4 regions of the Streptomyces sp. UG1 genome follow, and region 1 is predicted to be linked to each of the others. Evidence: riboswitches for the same ligand, from Rfam matches in the RefSeq annotation. Region 1 holds a riboswitch; each other region holds the start of a gene.
What was found. A riboswitch is a leader RNA that binds a small molecule or an ion and turns the genes downstream of it on or off. The one in region 1 is predicted to bind cobalamin.
Positions count from the first base shown of each region.

Region 2: another riboswitch for cobalamin. It lies ahead of ACP4J3_RS21400 (energy-coupling factor ABC transporter permease); the one in region 1 lies ahead of ACP4J3_RS12570 (prenyltransferase/squalene oxidase repeat-containing protein).
Region 3: another riboswitch for cobalamin. It lies ahead of ACP4J3_RS18055 (cobalamin biosynthesis protein); the one in region 1 lies ahead of ACP4J3_RS12570 (prenyltransferase/squalene oxidase repeat-containing protein).
Region 4: another riboswitch for cobalamin. It lies ahead of ACP4J3_RS40715 (ribonucleoside-diphosphate reductase subunit alpha); the one in region 1 lies ahead of ACP4J3_RS12570 (prenyltransferase/squalene oxidase repeat-containing protein).

Region 1 is NZ_JBNGGG010000009.1:135,048-140,077, reverse strand. Features, by position in the region: gene ACP4J3_RS12590 (MBL fold metallo-hydrolase) at 1-1,019, shown strand, start outside; partial or broken gene ACP4J3_RS12585 (nuclear transport factor 2 family protein) at 1,028-1,486, shown strand; gene ACP4J3_RS12580 (RidA family protein) at 1,535-1,900, shown strand; gene ACP4J3_RS12575 (phosphotransferase) at 1,908-2,393, opposite strand; cobalamin riboswitch at 2,459-2,598, shown strand; gene ACP4J3_RS12570 (prenyltransferase/squalene oxidase repeat-containing protein) at 2,712-3,938, shown strand; gene ACP4J3_RS12565 (SCO2322 family protein) at 3,935-4,585, shown strand; gene ACP4J3_RS12560 (energy-coupling factor transporter transmembrane component T) at 4,585-5,030, shown strand, end outside.
Region 2 is NZ_JBNGGG010000018.1:132,270-137,299, forward strand. Features, by position in the region: partial or broken gene ACP4J3_RS21375 (IS5 family transposase) at 1-83, opposite strand, end outside; gene ACP4J3_RS21380 (RHS repeat domain-containing protein) at 132-959, shown strand; gene ACP4J3_RS21385 (hypothetical protein) at 943-1,092, shown strand; gene ACP4J3_RS21390 (hypothetical protein) at 1,114-1,596, shown strand; gene ACP4J3_RS21395 (DUF6086 family protein) at 1,593-1,937, shown strand; cobalamin riboswitch at 2,430-2,615, shown strand; gene ACP4J3_RS21400 (energy-coupling factor ABC transporter permease) at 2,646-3,347, shown strand; gene ACP4J3_RS21405 (energy-coupling factor ABC transporter substrate-binding protein) at 3,389-3,739, shown strand; gene cbiQ (cobalt ECF transporter T component CbiQ) at 3,743-4,492, shown strand; gene ACP4J3_RS21415 (ATP-binding cassette domain-containing protein) at 4,489-5,030, shown strand, end outside.
Region 3 is NZ_JBNGGG010000014.1:173,076-178,105, reverse strand. Features, by position in the region: gene ACP4J3_RS18075 (class II aldolase/adducin family protein) at 1-471, opposite strand, end outside; gene ACP4J3_RS18070 (lysozyme) at 679-1,437, shown strand; gene ACP4J3_RS18065 (anion permease) at 1,591-2,835, shown strand; gene ACP4J3_RS18060 (hypothetical protein) at 2,894-3,115, shown strand; cobalamin riboswitch at 3,234-3,373, shown strand; gene ACP4J3_RS18055 (cobalamin biosynthesis protein) at 3,476-4,417, shown strand; gene ACP4J3_RS18050 (cobyric acid synthase) at 4,414-5,030, shown strand, end outside.
Region 4 is NZ_JBNGGG010000047.1:63,762-68,791, forward strand. Features, by position in the region: gene ACP4J3_RS40700 (DUF3311 domain-containing protein) at 1-125, shown strand, start outside; gene mctP (monocarboxylate uptake permease MctP) at 122-1,732, shown strand; gene ACP4J3_RS40710 (GNAT family N-acetyltransferase) at 1,805-2,311, shown strand; cobalamin riboswitch at 2,364-2,504, shown strand; gene ACP4J3_RS40715 (ribonucleoside-diphosphate reductase subunit alpha) at 2,629-4,986, shown strand; gene ACP4J3_RS40720 (ribonucleotide-diphosphate reductase subunit beta) at 4,986-5,030, shown strand, end outside.

The sequences.
Region 1 (5,030 bases):
AGGTGTACGACCACGGCGGCGGCGTCCGGTCCGTGAAGGTCCCCATCCCTGACAACCCGCTCGGCCACACCCTCGTGTACGTCGTCGAGACCGGCCGCGGCCCGGTGCTGGTCGACACCGGGTGGGACGACCCGGCGTCCTGGGACATCCTCGCGGAGGGACTGACGGCCTGCGGCACGTCGGTCGCGGAGATCCACGGTGTCGTGATCACCCATCACCACCCCGACCACCACGGCCTGTCGGGTCGGGTGCGCGAGGCGTCCGGGGCGTGGATCGCGATGCACGAGGCGGATCTCTCGATCGTGCGCAGGGCGCGCGGAACCCGCCCCGAGCGCTGGTTCACGTACATGGCGGCCAAGCTCGCCGCGGCCGGCGCCCCCGAGGAGCACATCGCGCCCCTGCGGGCGGGCCGGCCCCGCACACTCCCCGGCCTCTCCCCCGCCCTCCCCGACCGCGAGATCGTCCCCGGCGAACTCCTCGACCTCCCCGGCCGCCGCCTGCGCGCGATCTGGACCCCGGGTCACACACCCGGCCATGTCTGCCTGCACCTGGAGGAGGACCACCCGGCCCAACTGCCCGGCCACGGCCGCCTGTTCTCCGGCGACCACCTACTCCCCGAGATCACCCCGCACATCGGCCTGTACGAGGACCCCGACGACGCGACGGTCACCGACCCGCTCGGTGACTACCTCGCCTCCCTCGAACGCGTCGGCGGTCTCACCCCCGCCGAGATCCTCCCGGCCCACCAGCACCCCTTCACCGACGCCCCGTCCCGCGTACGGCAGTTGCTGGCCCACCACGAGGAACGGCTCACCGGACTGCTGGCGTTGCTGTCCGAGCCCCTCACCCCCTGGCAGCTCGCCGAGCGCATGGAGTGGAACCGGCCCTGGGAGCAGATCCCTTACGGGTCACGGAACATCGCGGTCTCGGAGGCCGAGGCCCACCTGCGACGGCTGGTGAAGCTGGGGCGGGCGGAGGCGGTGGCGGGGAGTGAGCCGGTGACGTACGTGACCGTATAACAGTCACCATGAACACGCCGAACGCCTTGGCCCCGTTGGACCGACTCCTCGCCGAACGCGCCTGCGAGCGCGTCATCCTCGACTTCGTCCACCGCCTCGACCTCGGCGAACCGGCCTCCGTCGCCGAGCTGTTCACCGAGGACGGCTGGTGGGAGTGGCCTGCTCCGGGGGACGGGCGCCGCTCGGAGGGACGGGCGGCGCTGCGGGCGTACTTCGGCGCACGGCCGGCGGACAAGCTCTCGCGGCGGGTCATGTCCAACATCCGGGTCACGGTGACGTCGGAGGACACGGCCGAGGCGACGTCGTACTTCACCACGTACCGCGTCGAAGGCTGGACGGGCGGCATGGTGCCGGCCGCCCCGCCGGTCCAGGTCGGCCACTACGAGGACACGTTCCGCCGCGTGTCCGACCAGTGGCTGCTCACCTCCCGGACCCTCCACCTCCCGTTCGGCGGCCCCACCCCACGACAGGGCCGCGGCGCCCTCGACGTCGTCCACACCGACCGCGCCCCCTTCATCCGCTTCCCCGACGGCAGCGAGCCGCCGCTCTCGCAGGGTGTGCGCAGCGGGCCCCTGCTGTTCACGTCCGGCCAGGGACCGCTGGATCCGGCGACCGGTGCCATGCCGGGCGACTTCGGGGCACAGGCACGACAGGTGCTCGCCAACGTCGAGGCCGTCGTCGCGGCGGCGGGCGGCGACCGGCGGTCGATCGCACGCTGCACCTGCTATCTCTCCGACCGGACCCACTTCGCCGAGTTCAACCGCGTCTACCGGGAGTTCTTCACGGACTGCCCTACCCTTCCGGCCCGTACGACGGTTGTGGCTCGGCTGGTGCGGGAGGGTGTGCTGGTCGAAGTGGACGCGGTGGCCGTCGTCGCCTGACGGGCCATCAGCGCATGAGCGTACGGATCAACGCCTCTGTGTCACCGAGTAGTTCGATCTCGCGCGGCGTCATCGTCGGATTGACCGCGCGCCGGCGCAGGGCCTCGGTGAGGCCGGCCTCCGTGAGGTCGGAAGGGTCGGCGAGCAGGGACGTCAGGATGGAGCGGGCGGCTTCGGCGACGGGCTCGGCGACGACGGCGGCCTGGGCGAGGATCAGGTGAGCGAGGATGCCGCCCGCCTCGTCCGGGCCCAGTGTCCCCCCGGTCAGCGCCCCGAGCATCGTCGGCCCCGGCAGCCGCTCCATCACCAGCTCGGTCCGCGAGGAGTCGGCCAGTCGTACCCGGGGCGCCGGATAGCCGTGGGCGCGTGCGTGGGCCATCACCGCGCCCTCGGCGAGCGCGTCCCCGTAGCCCTCCCGGTTCCGCCGCAGCACCCATGCCTCGTCGATCTCGTACACGTCGGCCGTGCGCCCCGTCCCCAGCAGTCGCCCCACCGACCCCGCCCCCTCCGTCGTGCGAGGACCGTACCCCGGCCCGCACAGGCGGCCCTCGGGGTCCCGGTTACGGGCGGGTAGAGTGTCGGCGTCGTCATCACACCCGTACGGGGGAAAGCCGGTGCAAATCCGGCGCTGACCCGCAACCGTGAACCGGTCGTCGAAGGCCGGTGAGCCGGATCTCCGCGTACGGGCAGTGACCGGCTCACGTGCCCGGCAGCCGGCCGGAGCACGGCACCGTCGAGGTATACGGAGCCGAGCCGCCGGGGGTCCTCCCTGTGCTGCCCGGTTCCCCTTAGGGAAGGGCACCCGCCGATCATGTACGTCCGCCGCAGCGCCGCGGTCCTGGCCGCCGTCGCCGTCGTGATCGGCGCGGCCGCGCCGGCCGCGGCCGCCGACGAGTCCCCTTCCACGTCGCCGTCCCGGGCGTACCCCGCCGAGCTGTACGGCGGCACCGACCCGACCTACGACGGCGTCTGGCGGCAGTCCCTCGCGCTGCTCGCGCAGGACACGGTGGGCGTGCGGCCGGCGAAGGGGGCGGTGGACTGGCTGCTGGGGCAGCAGTGCGCGAACGGCGCCTTCGCGCCCTACCGCGCCGACGCCGACGCCGACTGCGGCGCCAAGACCCCCGTCGACACCAACAGCACCGCCGCCGCCGTACAGGCACTCGCCGCACTCGGTGGGCACGACGCCGCGACCGGCAAGGCGGTGTCCTGGCTGAAGTCCGTGCAGAACAAGGACGGGGGGTGGGGGTACGCGGCGGTCGGGGCCAGCGACACCAACTCGACGTCGGTCGTGATCGGCGCGCTCGCCGCCGTGGGTGAGAAGCCGGCAGGCGTCGTGAAGGGCGGGCGGTCTCCGTACGACGCCCTGGTCGAACTCGCCCTGCCGTGCACGGGTGACGGCGCCGGCGCCTTCGCCTTCCAGCCGGACAAGAAGGGCACCCTGGTCGCCAACGCCGACGCCACGGCCGCCGGGATCCTCGGTGCGCTCGGCAAGGGGCTCGTGGTGCGCCCCGGCACCACCGCCTCCGACGCGACCTGCGCCGACGGCGGCGACCGGACCCCGCAGCAGGCCGCGGCCAACGGCGCCGCCTACCTCACCCGGGCCCTCGCCGAGGACGGCCACCTCAAGTCCGCCCTCCCCGGCGCCGAGGACCAGCCCGACTACGGCAACACGGCCGACGCGGTCGTCGCGCTCGCCGCCCGGTCCGGTGCCGGCGCCGCCCAAAAGCCGCTGCGCTGGCTGGAGCAGAACTCCGCCAAGTGGGCCGAGCAGAGCGGCCCGGCCGCCTACGCCCAGCTCATCTTCGCCGCCCACGCCACCGGCACCGACCCGCGCGACTTCGGGGGCGTGGATCTCGTCAAGCAGCTCAACGCGACCGGCCCGGCACCCCAGAAGGCAGCCGGCCAGGAGGAGAAGGGGGAGAAGACGGACGACGGGGACAACCCCTTCGGCGCCTGGTGGTACATCGGTGTCTTCCTGGTCGTCGGCATCGGCATCGGCTTCCTGCTGAGCGGCCGCAACAAGGGCGGACGGCAGTGATCCGCCGCGTTGTCGCTCTTCTCCTCGCCGCGCTGGTCCTCCTGACCGGCGCGGCCCAGGCCGCCCAGGCCGCCGGCTACCGCTACTGGTCCTTCTGGGAGCGCAAGGGCGACACCTGGATCTACGCCACCCAGGGCCCCGCCACCGCCCGCCCCTCCGACGGCGACGTGCAGGGCTTCCGCTTCGCGGTGAGCGCGGACTCCAAGGACGCGGCGCAGCCGAGGGGCGCGGCCGAGTTCGCGGTGATCTGCGCCCGGACACCCGCGCAGGACGGCACGAAGCGGGTCGCCCTCGTCCTCGACTTCGGTACGCCGGCCGACGCCCCGTCGGGCGAGACGCCCCCGGCCCGCCGCACGGCCTGCGCCCGGGTGGCCCCCGACGCGACGACGGCGGAGGTCCTGGCCGCGGTCGCCAAGCCGCTGCGCTACGACACCGACGCCCTGCTGTGCGCGATCGCCGGCTATCCGCGGAAGGGCTGCGGCGAGCAGGTGTCGGACGACGACGCCCGCGAGCCGGCGCCGACCAGTGACAGCGCCGAGGTCGACTCCGGCGACGGCAGCACCTGGCTGGGCCTCGTCGCGGGCATCGCCGCCGTGGCCGTTCTGGCAGCGGCAGCGATCTGGCAGGCAAGGCGGCGGCGACCGTAATGGCCGGGGCGCAACTCCACCCCGGCGCCTGGTGGCTGTGGGCCCTGGCCCTCGGCACCGCGGCCACCCGCACCACCAACCCTCTCCTGCTCACCCTCCTGATCGCCACCTCGGCGTACGTCGTGGCGACGTGCCGCCCGGACGCCCCGTGGGCCCGCTCCTACACCGCGTTCGTCAAGCTCGCGCTCGCCGTCCTCCTCATCCGCCTGGTCTTCGCCGTGGCCCTGGGCTCCCCCCTCCCCGGCACCCACGTGATCGTCACCCTGCCCGAAATCCCCCTCCCCGACTGGGCGCAGGGCCTCCGTCTGGGCGGCAGGGTCACCGTCGAGACGCTCGTCTTCGCCCTCTACGACGGCCTGCGGCTGGCGGCCCTGCTCATCTGCGTGGGCGCGGCGAACTCCCTCGCCAACCCCACCCGCCTCCTCAAGTCCCTGCCCGGCGCCCT
Region 2 (5,030 bases), on a different contig from region 1:
TGCCGCAGTCGCTCGGGGTACGGGCCGTACTCGCCGATCGGCAGGTACGGGTGCCACGAAGGCACATCCCGCAAATTGATCACGACTCGATACGCGCCCTAGGTGAGGGCGGTCGGTGGGAGTTCCGGCGTGTGTACGGTGCCCGTCTTCTGGATGAGACCCTCGCGGAGATCGGCGTGCCGTGTGGAGTCGCGGTGGATGTGGGCAGTGAAGGGGCGTTCCTGGTGCCTCCGGCGCAGGGCATTGTGGCCCGGTCACGTGGCGGTGACGGCGATCCGCGCGGCCTGATCGCTGCGATCAACGAGTTGGAGGAGACGGGCTACTTCTCGATCACCGCGCAGCAGGGGCACGGTTTCCAGTTCCTGGTCATGTCGGGGATGGAGATGGGTTCGGGTGAACTGGCGGATGTGTTCGGTCAGTTCTGCGGCCGCTGGGCGCTGGCCATACGTCACCTCACCAGCCTCACCGACCATCTCGATGGCACTCGACGCCTCCGCCTCGACCGCGTTGGCCGTATCACGCAGGTGACCGGGCAGGACTGGACCGAGACCTACGCGTACGACACTGCGGGCAACCTTGCTCACGCGACTTGGCCGCAGACACACGGCGAGGACGCCGTCGGCGCACGTGAGTACACCGGAACGCGCCTGACCACGGCTGGTCGTTGGACATTCACCTACGACGAGGCCGACCGTGTCATCGAGCGTCGCAAGACTAGCCTGTCCCGCAAGCCGGATGTGTGGCGATACGCCTGGGATGCCGAAGGCCGTCTGGTCTCCTGCACAACGCCCGACGGCACGGTCTGGCGCTACCGCTACGACCCGCTGGGGCGTCGCAGTGCCAAACAGCGCCTTGACGCTGGTGGACAAGTGGTCGAGGAGACCGTATTCACCTGGGACGGCAACCAGCTTGGAGTACAACGGGCTCACCCCCCTCACCCAGGTGGAACGTGCATTTGACCAGGACAACCCACAGGCCGTCGACACACGCTTCTTCGCCATCGTGACCGACCTTGTCGGTACACCGAGGGAGCTGGTCACCATGGAAGGCGAGCTGGCCTGGCGTACCCGCAGCAACCTGAATCGCCACTAAGATCCGGCGACCGCTCGCTACATGAGCGCCGATCCCCTCGGGCTCGGGCCGGCGCCGAACCCCGTAGCCTGGGTCCAGAATCCGCTTGCCTGGACAGATCCGTTGGGGCTCGTGAAGTGCGACCCGGCCGACGGGATGACCAACAGGGAAAGGCCGCCGGTCGACGGCGACACGAACTACATCGTCGACGATCCCAACGACTGGTCGAAGACCATCACGGACATCGACCGCGTGGAGGGAGACACCCTGTGGGAGGAGAAGCAGGCGACCGGCCAGGACCCGCGGATCACCACCGAACGCCGGGTCGAGAAGCACGTGTTCAAGAAGCTTGATTCCTACGTGGAGGCCCGGTCCCACCTGGAGGGGTGGCAGAACGCCAAACTCGGCATGGACTTCACCACGCCAGGGGCAACTCCCGAGTTCAAGGCCGCCGTTGAGCAGGCCATCGGGCAGTGGAAGGCGAACAATCCCGGCGTGGAAGTTCGAGTAAGGTGGGCCCAGTGAGCTGCTACGTGATGATCGCGGATCGGGACGTGTGGAACCCCGCAAATCAGGTTGCCGAGGTTTTCGTCGGGCAAGTGGGAATCGCATCACGGATTCTGGGAGTGGATTCGGGCGTCGAACCAATCGTCGAGGACGAGTGTCATATCGACGCCGAAAAATTCGAAGCTTTCACGTCTGTGCTTTCGGCAGCCGTACAGAGAACGAACAACCTCGCATTCCGAGGAATGCTCCAAGGGATTCTTGAGGTGTGTGCCGTCCTCGTCTCCAGGGCTGGCGGATCGATTTCACCCGCCGTGGACGTTCCTGACTCCTTGCCCCGGACGATGCCAGGCTTCGAGTGATCGGGACTGCTAGGACACCGGGGTGGTCGGTGAGTTCCATGACCGGTGCCAGAGTCGCGTGTGACGACTCTCAGGGAAGGGCTCCAGCCGGGTCCCCCATCACACCCACCAAGCGGCGATTCCAGCGGTCCTGCAGCCCTACCGCTGATCGGTGAACCGCCAGGGCCGGCACTCCTGCCGTCTTCTTGGCTTCGTCAACTGCGGCAGGTCGCAGATGCCCGAGCTTCCGCCCAGCCTCAGACACCCTCCGGCCAAAACCGGAGGCTGTCTGCGCAGCAGGGGCAAGACGCAGGGCGCGCCACGACGGCTCCGGCGGCTGACTACCAGCAGTGACTCCACGAGGGCCCTGACATCAGTTCTGACATCTGCCGCCCTGGCCCGCAGTGGGTTTCGACGGGCATCAGTGGCCCGACGGCCTGCGCCGTTCCACCCAACGCCGCAGGTCCCCTTTCGCGCCCCCTGTGCGTGCTTGTCAGTCACCCTGCGCGGGCACTACTGTCACCACGCCTTGGTGAACGGGAAATCCGGTGTGATGCCGGTGCGGCCCTCGCCACTGTGAATCGGGAAGTCCGGCTCCGGCCCTCACGGGCAGCCACTGGGTTCTTCGGGACCCGGGAAGGCGGAGCGCGGGCGGTGGTACCCGTCAGCCAGGAGACCGGCCAAGGCGCGTCAACCATCCACGAGGTGCTGGAGAGGGTCTGCCGAGCCATGCACATAGCCGAGGGTTTCCTCCCTCCGGCGCACGCGGTCGCCTGGGGCGTCGCGTCCGCGCCGTTCGTCGTCCACGGAGTCCGTTCGCTCACCCGTGAGGTCAGGGAGCATCCCGAGAGCACGCTGCTCCTCGGCGCCTCCGGGGCCTTTACTTTCGTCCTGTCCGCGCTGAAGCTGCCCTCGGTGACCGGCAGTTGCTCGCATCCGACCGGAACCGGGCTCGGCGCCATCCTGTTCCGGCCGCCGATCATGGCGGTCCTGGGCACCATCACCCTGCTCTTCCAGGCGCTGCTGCTCGCACACGGCGGCCTGACCACGCTCGGCGCGAACGTCTTCTCGATGGCGATCGTCGGCCCCTGGGCCGGATACGCCGTCTACAAGCTGCTGCGGCGCTACGACGCGCCGCTGATGGTCGCCGTCTTCTTCGGCGCGTTCGTCGCCGACCTGTCCACCTACTGCGTCACCAGCGTCCAGCTCGCGCTCGCCTTCCCGGACCCGGGCAGCGGATTCCTGGGCGCGCTCGGCAAGTTCGGCTCCATCTTCGCCGTCACCCAGATCCCGCTCGCGGTGAGCGAGGGCCTGCTGACGGTGCTCGTGATGCGGCTGCTGGTGCAGTCCAGCAAGGGCGAACTGACCCGGCTGGGTGTGCTCCTCGCCAGGAAGCAGTCCCGGTCCGGAAGCGAGGCGGTGGCCCCATGAGCAAGAACACAACGAGCAAGAAGACGGTGGGCAAGAAGACGATGAGCAGGAACACGAAGATCAACATCCTGCTGCTGGCAGTCGTGGCCGCACTCGCCGTGCTGCCGCTCGCGCTCGGGCTCGGCGACCACAAGGAAGAGCCGTTCACGGGGGCCGACGGCGAGGCGGAGACGGCGATCACCGAGATCGAGCCGGACTACGAGCCCTGGTTCTCGCCGCTGTACGAGCCGCCGTCCGGCGAGATCGAGTCGGCGCTGTTCTCCCTCCAGGCGGCCCTCGGCGCCGGGGTCCTCGCCTACTACTTCGGTCTGCGCCGGGGCCGGCGGCAGGGCGAGCAGCGGGCACTGGAGCGACAGCGGGACGCCGAGGAGTCGAAGGCCGACGGGGTCTGACGGGTGCTGCCGATCGACGCGGCGGCGCACAGCAGCCGCTGGCGCCGCCGTCACCCCGTGGACAAGGCCGTGCTCGGACTCGGCCTCACCGTGCTCGCGATCTCGCTGCCGCCCTGGCCGGGCGCCGCGCTGGTCCTGGTCACCGCGCTCACCGTGCTGCTGGGTCCGGCGGGCGTGCCCGGGCGGCGGCTGTGGCGGGCCTATCGCGTGCCGCTGGGCTTCTGCGTGACCGGGGCGGCCACGCTGCTGGTACAGGTCGGCGGGCCGGAGGGCTTGGTGTCCCTGGCCGCCGACGGTCCGCTGCGGGCCGGTGAGCTGCTGCTGCGCACCTCGGCGGCCTCCCTCGGAGTGCTGCTGCTCGCGTTCACCACCCCGATGTCCGACCTGCTGCCCCGCCTGGTCAAGGCCGGGGTTCCCGCGCCCGTGGTGGACGTCGCCCTGGTGACGTACCGCATGAGCTTCCTGCTCCTGGACTCCGTGCGCCGCGTGCGGGACGCCCAGGCCGCCCGGCTCGGGCACACCACCCGGGCCGCCACCTGGCGCTCGCTCGCCGGGCTCGGCGCCACCGCCTTCGTGCGGTCCTTCGACCGGGCATCCCGGCTGCAGGCAGGGCTCGCCGGGCGCGGCTACGACGGCACCCTGCGCGTCCTGGTGCCCGAGGCCCGGGTCTCCGTCCGCTTCACGGCCGCGAGTTGCGCCCTGCTCGCAGCGCTGGCCGCCCTCACCCTCGTACTGGAGAAGGCCCTGTCATGAGCGAGCCCACCGCACTGGTCGCCCTGCGGGGCGCGTCCTACGCCTACGAGGAGGGCCCCGTCGTGCTCAGTGGCCTCGACTTCGACGTGCCCGAAGGGCGCGCGCTGGCGCTGCTGGGCCGCAACGGCAGCGGCAAGACCACGCTGATGCGGCTGCTCAGCGGCGGGCTCCGGCCGTACGAGGGGCGGTTGACGCTCCAGGGTGCGCCGGTCACGTACGACCGCAAGGGGCTGACCCGGCTGCGCACGACCGTGCAGCTCGTGGTGCAGGACCCCGACGACCAGCTCTTCGCCGCGTCCGTCGGCCAGGACGTCTCCTTCGGCCCGCTCAACCTCGGCCTGCCCGACGCCGAGGTGCGGGCGCGGGTCGACGAGGCGCTGGCCGCGCTGGACATCGCCGCCCTGGCCGACCGGCCCACGCACCTGCTGTCGTACGGGCAGCGCAAGCGCACCGCCATCGCCGGGGCGCTCGCGATGCGGCCCCGTGTGCTGATCCTCGACGAGCCGACCGCCGGGCTCGACCCCGACGGCCAGGAACG
Region 3 (5,030 bases), on a different contig from region 1:
GTCGGTGAGGGCCCGGAGCATGTTCTCGGCCAACTCCTGGGTGCCGTACGTCGCATAGGGAGCCACACGAACCGGTCCCCCCAGCGCCGCGGCCATGTAGTGGATCAACGGAAGCTCGGTCACCAGCGTCGAGACGGCCGTCGCATGCACCGCATGGGTGTGGACCACCGCACCCGCGTCCGTGGCGCGGTAGATCGCCAGATGCATCGGCAGTTCGCTGGTCGGCACCAGCGCCCCCAGCACCTGCCGCCCGTCCAGATCGACCCCGGTCACATCCTCCGCCGACAACCGGTCGTACGGCACTCCCGACGGCGTGACCAGCACCGTCTCCCCGACCCGCACCGACACATTGCCCGACGTCCCGACGACCAGCCCGTCCGCCACCGTCCGCCGCGCTGTCGCCACCAGCGTCTCCCACGCCTCCGCCTCCTCGGGCCGTACGCCCCGCTGATCCCGCTGCTGCTCACCCATGCGGCGATCCTGCCAGCCAGGCCCCGGACACCGCGTCAAGTCACCGCCGGGGCGGCGCACTTTAGAGGGGAAGACCGGCGTCCGGAAGGGCACACACAGGGACATATCACCCTCGCCCCACCCTTGGCCTGAGAACGATCGGCATTCAACGATCTTCCAGTACTCTCTGGGAGATTTGTCGTGCACGTCGCCATTCCGGGGGGAAATATGGCTCGTGATCGCAAACCGTCCCGTCACCGCTCCCGTCACCGCTCCCGCCTCGTAGCGATATCCGTGGCGGCCCTCACCCTCAGCGGAACCGCCCTCGCCGAGATCCCGGCCGCGGCCGCGAGCAAGCCCAAGGGCCACGACGTCTCCTCGCACCAGAAGGACGTCAACTGGCAGAGCTCGAAGGCGAAGGGCGCCAAGTTCGTCTACGTCAAGGCGACCGAGTCCCACACCTACCGCAACCCTTACTTCGGCCGGCAGTACAACGGCTCCCGCAACGCGGGCCTGGTCCGCGGCGCGTACCACTTCGCCGTGCCGAACAAGTCGTCGGGCAGGACCCAGGCCGCGTTCTTCGTACGCAACGGCGGCGGCTGGCGGTCGGACGGCTGGACCCTGCCGCCCGCCCTCGACATCGAGTACAACCCGTACAGCAAGCACAAGTGCTACGGGCTGAGCAAGGCGAAGATGGTCAACTGGATCCAGTCCTTCAGCGACGAGGTGAAACGACTGACCGGCCGCCGCCCGGTGATCTACACCACCACCCACTGGTGGAACACCTGCACCGGCACCAGCCGCGCCTTCGCCTCCAACCACGCCCTGTGGATAGCCCGCTACAACTCCTCGACCGCGGGCACGATGCCGGCCGGATGGCGGTTCTGGACCTTCTGGCAGTACGACAACGGCGGCAGCCTGCCGGGTGACCAAAATCTCTTCAACGGCTCCATGGCCCAGTTGAGGAAGTTCGCCCGGGGCTACTAGCCGGGCGACGCTTGGGCCGTACACCGACCGGCGGACCGAAGGTCTCCCCTTCCGGCACCCCAGGACACCGTGCGGCCCCCCTCAGTTCACCTTTCGTTCACCCAGGTTACCTACGTTCGTCCGGCCAATGACCTCGAACGATTGCCTGGGTAAATGGAAAACTTCTCGCTGATCCTCGCGATTGTGGTCGTGACCGCACTCGCGTTCGATTTCACGAACGGTTTCCACGACACCGCCAACGCGATGGCCACCACCATCTCGACCGGTGCGCTCAAGCCCAAGGTCGCGGTGGCCATGTCCGCCGTACTGAACCTTGTCGGCGCCTTCCTCTCCGTGGAGGTCGCCAACACGATCTCCAAAGGTCTCGTCGACGAGACCGGCATCCGTCCCGAGGTCATCTTCGCCGCGTTGGTCGGTGCGATCCTCTGGAATCTGCTCACCTGGCTGGTGGGCCTGCCCTCCAGTTCCTCGCACGCCCTGATGGGCGGTCTGATCGGCGCCACCATCGCCTCGGCCGGCATCGGCGCGGTCCACGGCGACGTGCTGGTCACCAAGGTGCTGATCCCGGCGATCGCCGCCCCGCTGGTCGCGGGCATCGCCGCGCTGCTCGCCACGCGCCTGACGTACACCTTCGGCAAGAAGGCCGACGGCAAGGCCGCCGCCAAGGGCTACCGCAGCGGCCAGATCGCCTCCGCCGGCCTGGTGTCCCTCGCGCACGGCACCAACGACGCGCAGAAGACGATGGGCGTCATCACCCTCGCCCTGGTCGCCGGCGGCGCCGTCGCCCCCGACTCCGACCCGCCCATGTGGGTCATCCTCTCCGCGGGCCTGGCCATCGCGCTCGGCACCTACCTCGGCGGCTGGCGCATCATCCGCACCATGGGCAAGGGCCTGACCGACCTCCAGCCGCAGCAGGGCTTCGCCGCCCAGACCAGCGCCGCCACGGTCATCCTGGCCTCCTCCCACCTCGGCTTCTCCCTGTCCACCACGCACTCCGTCTCCGGTTCGGTGATGGGCGCCGGCCTCGGCCGCAAGGGCGGCGTCGTCCGCTGGTCCACGGCCACCCGGATGTTCGTCGCCTGGGGCCTGACCCTCCCGGCCGCCGCCCTGGTCGCCGCGCTCGCGGAGTACGTGACGGGCCTCGGAAGCTGGGGCACGGCCGTGGTCGCCGTCTTCCTGATCGCCTCCAGCGCCGCGATCTGGAAGGTCTCCCGCCGCGAGGTCGTCGACCACACCAACGTCAACGAGAGCGAGGAGTCGCCCGGCGTGGTCACCACCGCCATCGCCGCCGTGACCCCGCCCCCGGCGGTCCCCGCGAACGCGGCGGCCGAGGAACTGGCGACCACGATCCCGGCCGCGTCGACCACCGAGTCGGCGCCGTCCCAGGCCACGGTCTGACCCGCCCGGTCACTCCCCTCACTCAGGCTCACTCGGACTTACTCAGGAAAGAAGAACCATGAAGATCGACTGGGCGGCCCTCGGCTCCGTCTTCGGCGTCAGCCTCGTGGTCACGGTGGCCCTGGTGGGCCTGTTCACCCTCGGCATCGCGGGCCTGTCCCGCCAGGAGAAGGCCTCGGCCCAGGGCGGCTCGGCCGCCCTCGCGGTCACCGGCGCGTACACGTGCTTCGCGGCGTGCGCGGCGGCGGTGGCGTACGGGATCTATCTGATCGTGGCCTGAACCACACCACACGCACCACCTGAAGCACCCGAGGTGCGGGACGGACAACCGTCCCGCACCTCACTGCTGTGTGGGCCTTCGCACACTCTCCCGTCGCAGGTCAACGGCAAGTTGACGCCCGTTCCAACGCCGTGGTGGACTTCCGGGGCCAAGTACGGCGGCAGGAGAGGAAGCCGGTGAGAATCCGGCGCGGTCCCGCCACTGTCACCGGGGTAGTAAGCCCCGGGAGCCAGGAACTCTCACCGCCGGTCTCGTCGAACCAGGGCGTGGACACCCTGAGTGAGGACACAACGCGATGCTCGCCTGCCGCTCGACACGCAACTGCGGACCCACGTCTGACCTCACGGTCGGCTGACCCCGATGCGAGCCGATCGCGTTTTCGCGTACGGCGCCGCCGCCGGGCTCCTCGGCGATCTGCTGCTCGGCGATCCACGCCGGGGGCATCCGGTCGCCGCGTTCGGCCGGGCCGCCGGTGCCGTCGAGAAGGTGTTGTGGCGCGACGACCGCGCGTGGGGTGTGATGCACACCGCCGTGTGCGCCGGTGGCGCCGTCGCCGCCGGGGCGCTCGCCGCGCGTGTCGTACGTACGTCTCCCGCCGCTGCCGTCGCGCTGACCGGCGCCGCCACCTGGGCCGTCGTCGGCGGGACTTCACTCGCCCGGGAGGCGCGGGTCATCGGACGGGCCCTGGAGGCGGGGGACGTCGAGGCGGCGCGGGCGCGGCTGCCGCATCTGTGCGGGCGGGATCCGCAGGCGCTGGACGCGGACGGGATCGCGCGCGCGGTCGTGGAGTCCGTGGCCGAGAACACCTCCGACGCGGTGGTGGGGGCGCTCGTGTGGGGGGCCGTCGGCGGGGTGCCGGGACTCCTCGGGTTCCGGGCCGTGAACACGCTCGACGCCATGGTCGGGCACAAGTCGCCCAAGTACCGGCGCTACGGCTGGGCTTCGGCCCGGCTCGACGACCTGGCCGGCTGGCCGGGGGCACGGCTGACCGCCGTACTCGCCGCCGTCGCCGGAAGTGATCCCCGTGGAGCGGTACGGGCCTGGCGTACCGATGCCGCCAAGCACCCGAGCCCCAACGCCGGGCCCGTCGAGGCCTCGTTCGCCGGGGCGCTCGGGGTCCGGCTCGGCGGGACGCTGTCCTACGGCGGGCGGGTCGAGCACCGGCCCGTGCTCAACGCATCCGGGCGGAGCGTCGGCACGGCCGACATCGAACGTGCCGTACGGCTGTCGCAGCGCGTCGGCTGGCTGGCGCTCGGCGTCTGTGTCGCCGCGCGCCGTGTCGCGAAGGGGCGTACGTCATGACGGGCGGTGGGCTGCTGGTCGCCGGGACCACCTCCGACGCCGGCAAGAGCGTCGTCACGGCCGGGATCTGCCGGTGGCTGGTGCGGCAGGGCGTGAAGGTCGCGCCGTTCAAGGCGCAGAACATGTCCCTCAACTCGTTCGTCACCCAAGAGGGTGCCGAGATCGGGCGGGCGCAGGCCATGCAGGCGCAGGCCTGCCGCGTCGAGCCGACCGCACTCATGAATCCCGTGCTGCTCAAGCCCGGTGGCGAGCAGAGCAGCCAGGTCGTGCTGCTCGGCAAGCCGGTCGGTGAGCTGAGCGCGCGCGGGTACCACGGCGGGCGGCAGCAGAAGCTGCTCGGCACCGTGCTCGACTGTCTTGCCGAACTCCGGGGCACGTATGACGCGGTGATCTGTGAGGGGGCGGGGAGTCCGGCCGAGATCAATCTGCGGCGCACCGACATCGTGAACATGGGGATCGCCCGCAATGCCGGGCTGCCCGTGCTGGTCGTGGGCGACATCGACCGCGGCGGTGTCTTCGCCTCCTTCTTCGGGACCGTCGCGCTGCTGTCGGAAGAGGACCAGAGGCTGATCGCCGGGTTCCTCGTCAACAAGTTCCGCGGCGACGTCTCGCT
Region 4 (5,030 bases), on a different contig from region 1:
TCGCCAGCATTCCGTTCTTCTACTGGTACCAGATGCTGTGGGTGCTCATCTCCACCGCGCTGACGATGATCGCGTACAAACTGTGGCAGCGTGACCAGCGCGCACGACGTGGAGGTGGCAAGTGAAGGACGGCGTGAACGGCGTCGCACTCGCCGTCTTCATCTTCTTCTTCCTGCTCGTCACGGTCATGGGCTTCCTGGCCGCGCGCTGGCGCAAGGCCGCCAACGAGAACACCCTGGACGAATGGGGCCTGGGCGGCCGGTCGTTCGGCACCTGGGTCACCTGGTTCCTGCTCGGCGGCGACCTGTACACGGCGTACACCTTCGTGGCGGTCCCGGCGGCGATCTACGCGGCCGGCGCGGCGGGCTTCTTCGCGGTGCCCTACACGATCCTCATCTACCCGCTGATCTTCACCTTCCTGCCCCGCCTGTGGTCGGTCTCCCACAAGCACGGCTATGTGACGACCTCGGACTTCGTGCGCGGCCGCTTCGGCTCGAAGGGCCTGTCGCTGGCGGTGGCCCTCACCGGCATCCTGGCGACGATGCCGTACATCGCGCTCCAGCTCGTCGGCATCCAGGCCGTCCTGGACGTGATGGGCATCGGCGGCGGCGAGAACACCAACTGGTTCATCAAGGACCTGCCGCTGCTCATCGCCTTCGGCGTCCTGGCCGCGTACACGTACTCCTCCGGGCTGCGCGCGCCCGCGCTGATCGCGTTCGTGAAGGACACGCTGATCTACATCGTCATCGCGGTGGCGATCATCTACATCCCGATCAAGCTGGGCGGGTTCGACGAGATCTTCGCCGCGGCGGACAAGAAGTACACGGAGAACGGTGTGGGCGGGCTCATCCCGCCCGCGGCGGGGCACTGGGGGTACGCCACGCTGGCGTTCGGGTCGGCACTGGCACTCTTCATGTACCCCCACTCGATCACGGCGACGCTGTCCTCGCGCAGCCGTGAAGTGATCCGCCGCAACACGACGATCCTGCCGCTGTACTCCCTGATGCTCGGCATGCTGGCGCTGCTCGGCTTCATGGCCATCGCGGCCGGAGTCATCGTCGCCAACCCCCAGTTGGCGATCCCCCAGCTCTTCGAGAACATGTTCCCCGACTGGTTCGCGGGCGTGGCCTTCGCGGCGATCGGCATCGGCGCCCTGGTGCCTGCGGCGATCATGTCCATCGCGGCGGCAAATCTCTTCACCCGCAACATCTACAAGGACTTCATCAGGCCGGACGCCACGGCCGAGCAGGAGACCAAGGTCTCCAAGCTGGTCTCCCTGCTGGTGAAGGTGGGTGCGCTGGTCTTCGTCCTGGCGATGGACAAGACGGTCGCCATCAACTTCCAGCTCCTGGGCGGCATCTGGATCCTGCAGACCTTCCCGGCCCTGGTCGGCGGCCTGTTCACCCGCTGGTTCCACCGCTGGGCGCTGCTGGGCGGCTGGGCGGTCGGCATGATCTACGGCACGGTCGCCGCGTACGGGGTCGCCTCCCCGACGCAGAAGCACTTCGGCGGCTCCTCGGCGGAGATCCCCGGCATCGGTGAGATCGGCTACATCGGTCTGACGGCGTTCGTGCTGAACGTGGTGGTGACGGTGGTCCTGACCTTCGTCCTGAAGGCGGCGAAGGCGCCCGAGGGCGTCGACGAGACCAGGCTGGAGGACTACACGGCGGACGCGGGCGACCCGGGCGTGCAGGTGGAACTGCCTCCGGCGACCGCGGGATCGTCCCACTGAGCACCTGACGCCGACGGGCCGCCGGAGGAATCCGGCGGCCCGTTGTCGTACCCGTCCGGCAGACTCGCCCGCATGGACATCGCGATCCGGCAGGCGGAACCCGGCGAATACGACAGGCTCGGCGAGATCACCGCCCAGGCCTACCTCCAGGACGGCCTCCTCGACTTCGGCGAGAGTGACGCATACCTGGCCGAGCTGAGGGACGTGGCCAAGCGGGCGGCCGCCGCCGAGGTGCTGGTGGCCGTCGAGAGCGGCCGGCTGCTGGGCGGCGTGACCTTCGTGCCGAGCGGCGGCCCGATGGCCGACATAGCCGCCCCCGGCGAGGCCGAGATCCGCATGCTCGCGGTCGCGCACGACGCGCGGGGCCGGGGCGCCGGCGAGGCCCTCGTACGCGCCTGCGTCGACCGTGCACGGGCCACGCAGGGCTGCGTACGGATCGTGCTGTCGACCCAGCGCACGATGCACGGCGCTCACCGCATCTACGAACGCATGGGCTTCGTCCGCACACCCGAGCGGGACTGGAACCCGATCCCGCATCTGGACGACATCACTCTCCTCACCTACGAGTTGACGCTCTGAAACCACCGCGACACAACATCTGGGGGTGGCGTGGCGGGCGAGCACAAGATGTATGCTCTTCCTCGCTGTCGCCGCAGGGGAATCCGGTGCGAATCCGGAACTGTCCCGCAACGGTGTACTTGTGCATGTCCGTTCCCGAAAAACGCCGTGCACAGGAGTCAGTCCGAGGACCTGCCGACAGCGCGCCCGGCCACCCGGCCGGTGCGCCCTGACGTCCGGGCCTCGTGGAATGGGCCGGTGGACGCGACGCCGCGTGCGCTCGTGAGCTGCCCCTGCCCTCCGCAAGGCCCCCGTGCCGAGCGAGGGAGAGCCCCCACGTGACCATCGCGCCAGCAGACCCGGCCTCAGCCGTCCCGACCAACGAGGACGCTCCGGGAACCGCTTTGCTGCGGACCCTCACCGAGCTGACCGCCGACCTCCCCGACGCCGACGCCGGCCGGGTCGCCGCCGCCGCGCTGCGCGGCCGGTCCGCCCTCGCGGACGAGACGGAGCTGCGCGAGCTGGCCACCGAGGCGGCCGCCGGTCTCATCTCCGAGGACCCCGCCTACAGCAGGCTGGCCGCCCGGCTGCTGACCATCTCCATCGCCGCCGAGGCCGCCTCGCAGGGCGTGACGTCCTTCACCGAGTCGGTCGCGGTCGGGCACCGGGAGGGCCTCATCGCCGACCGGACCGCCGAGTTCGCGCGCGTCCACGCGGCCCGGCTGGACGCGCTCATCGACCCGGCGGGCGACGACCGCTTCGGCTACTTCGGCCTGCGCACCCTGCACAGCCGCTACCTCCTGCGCCACCCCCACACCCGCAAGGTCATCGAGACGCCCCAGCACTTCATGCTGCGCGTCGCGGCGGGCCTCGCCGAGGACGACACCCCCCGCTCCGTGGACGAAGTCGCCGCGCTCTACGGGCTCATGAGCCGCCTCGACTACCTCCCCTCCTCCCCCACCCTGTTCAACTCCGGCACCCGGCACCCCCAGATGTCGTCCTGCTACCTCCTCGACTCCCCTCTCGACGAGCTGGACTCCATCTACGACCGCTACCACCAGGTCGCCCGCCTCTCGAAGCACGCCGGCGGCATCGGCATCGCGTACTCCCGCATCCGCAGCCGCGGTTCGCTGATCCGCGGCACCAACGGGCACTCCAACGGCATCGTCCCGTTCCTGAAGACCCTCGACGCCTCGGTCGCCGCCGTGAACCAGGGCGGCCGGCGCAAGGGCGCGGCCGCGGTCTACCTGGAGACCTGGCACTCCGACATCGAGGAGTTCCTGGAGCTGCGCGACAACACCGGTGAGGACGCCCGCCGTACGCACAACCTGAACCTCGCGCACTGGGTCCCGGACGAGTTCATGCGCCGGGTCAACGCCGATGAGGTGTGGAGCCTGTTCTCCCCCTCCGACGTGCCCGAGCTGGTCGATCTGTGGGGCGAGGAGTTCGACGCGGCGTACCGCAAGGCGGAGGCCGCCGGGCTCGCGAAGAAGACCATCCCGGCCCGTGACCTCTACGGCCGCATGATGCGCACCCTCGCGCAGACCGGCAACGGCTGGATGACCTTCAAGGACGCCGCCAACCGCACCGCCAACCAGACGGCGCTGCCGGGCCATGTCGTGCACTCCTCCAACCTCTGCACGGAGATCCTGGAGGTCACCGACGACGGGGAGACAGCGGTCTGCAACCTGGGGTCGGTCAACCTCGGCACCTTCGTGGACACGGCGACCGGCGACATCGACTGGGAGCGGCTCGACGCCACCGTGCGCACCGCCGTCACCTTCCTGGACCGCGTCGTCGACATCAACTTCTACCCGACCGAGCAGGCGGGCCGGTCGAACGCCAAGTGGCGGCCGGTGGGCCTGGGCGCGATGGGGCTGCAGGACGTCTTCTTCAAGCTGCGGCTGCCCTTCGACTCGCCGGAGGCCAAGGACCTCTCCACGCGTATCGCCGAGCGCATCATGCTCGCCGCGTACGAGGCCTCGGCCGACCTCGCCGAGCGGGGCGGTCCGCTGCCGGCCTGGGAGAAGACCCGTACCGCCAAGGGGGTCCTGCACCCCGACCACTACGGCGTCGAACTCACCTGGCCGGAGCGCTGGGCCGCGCTGCGCAGCCGTATCGCCACGACCGGCATGCGCAACTCCCTCCTGCTCGCCATCGCGCCCACCGCCACCATCGCGTCGATCGCCGGCGTGTACGAGTGCATCGAGCCGCAGGTGTCCAACCTGTTCAAGCGCGAGACGCTCTCCGGTGAGTTCCTCCAGGTCAACTCCTACCTGGTCGACGAACTGAAGCGGCTCGGCGTCTGGGACGACCGCACCCGTGAGGCGCTGCGCGAGTCGGGCGGCTCGGTGCAGGACTTCGCCTGGATCCCGGCGGACGTACGGGCGCTGTACCGCACGGCGTGGGAGATCCCGCAGCGCGGGCTCATCGACATGGCCGCCGCCCGGACCCCGTTCCTGGACCAGTCCCAGTCCCTGAACCTGTTCATGGAGACGCCGACCATCGGCAAGCTCTCCTCGATGTACGCGTACGCCTGGAAATCGGGCCTGAAGACGACGTACTACCTGCGCTCGCGCCCGGCGACCCGCATCGCCCGCGCCGCCCAGGCCACCATCCCCGTACAGCAGCCGGCCCCCGAAGACGCCGTCGCCTGCTCCCTGGAAAACCCCGAGTCCTGCGAGGCCTGCCAGTAATGACCACCCGTAACCAGAACCTGCTCGACCCGGGCTTCGAGCTG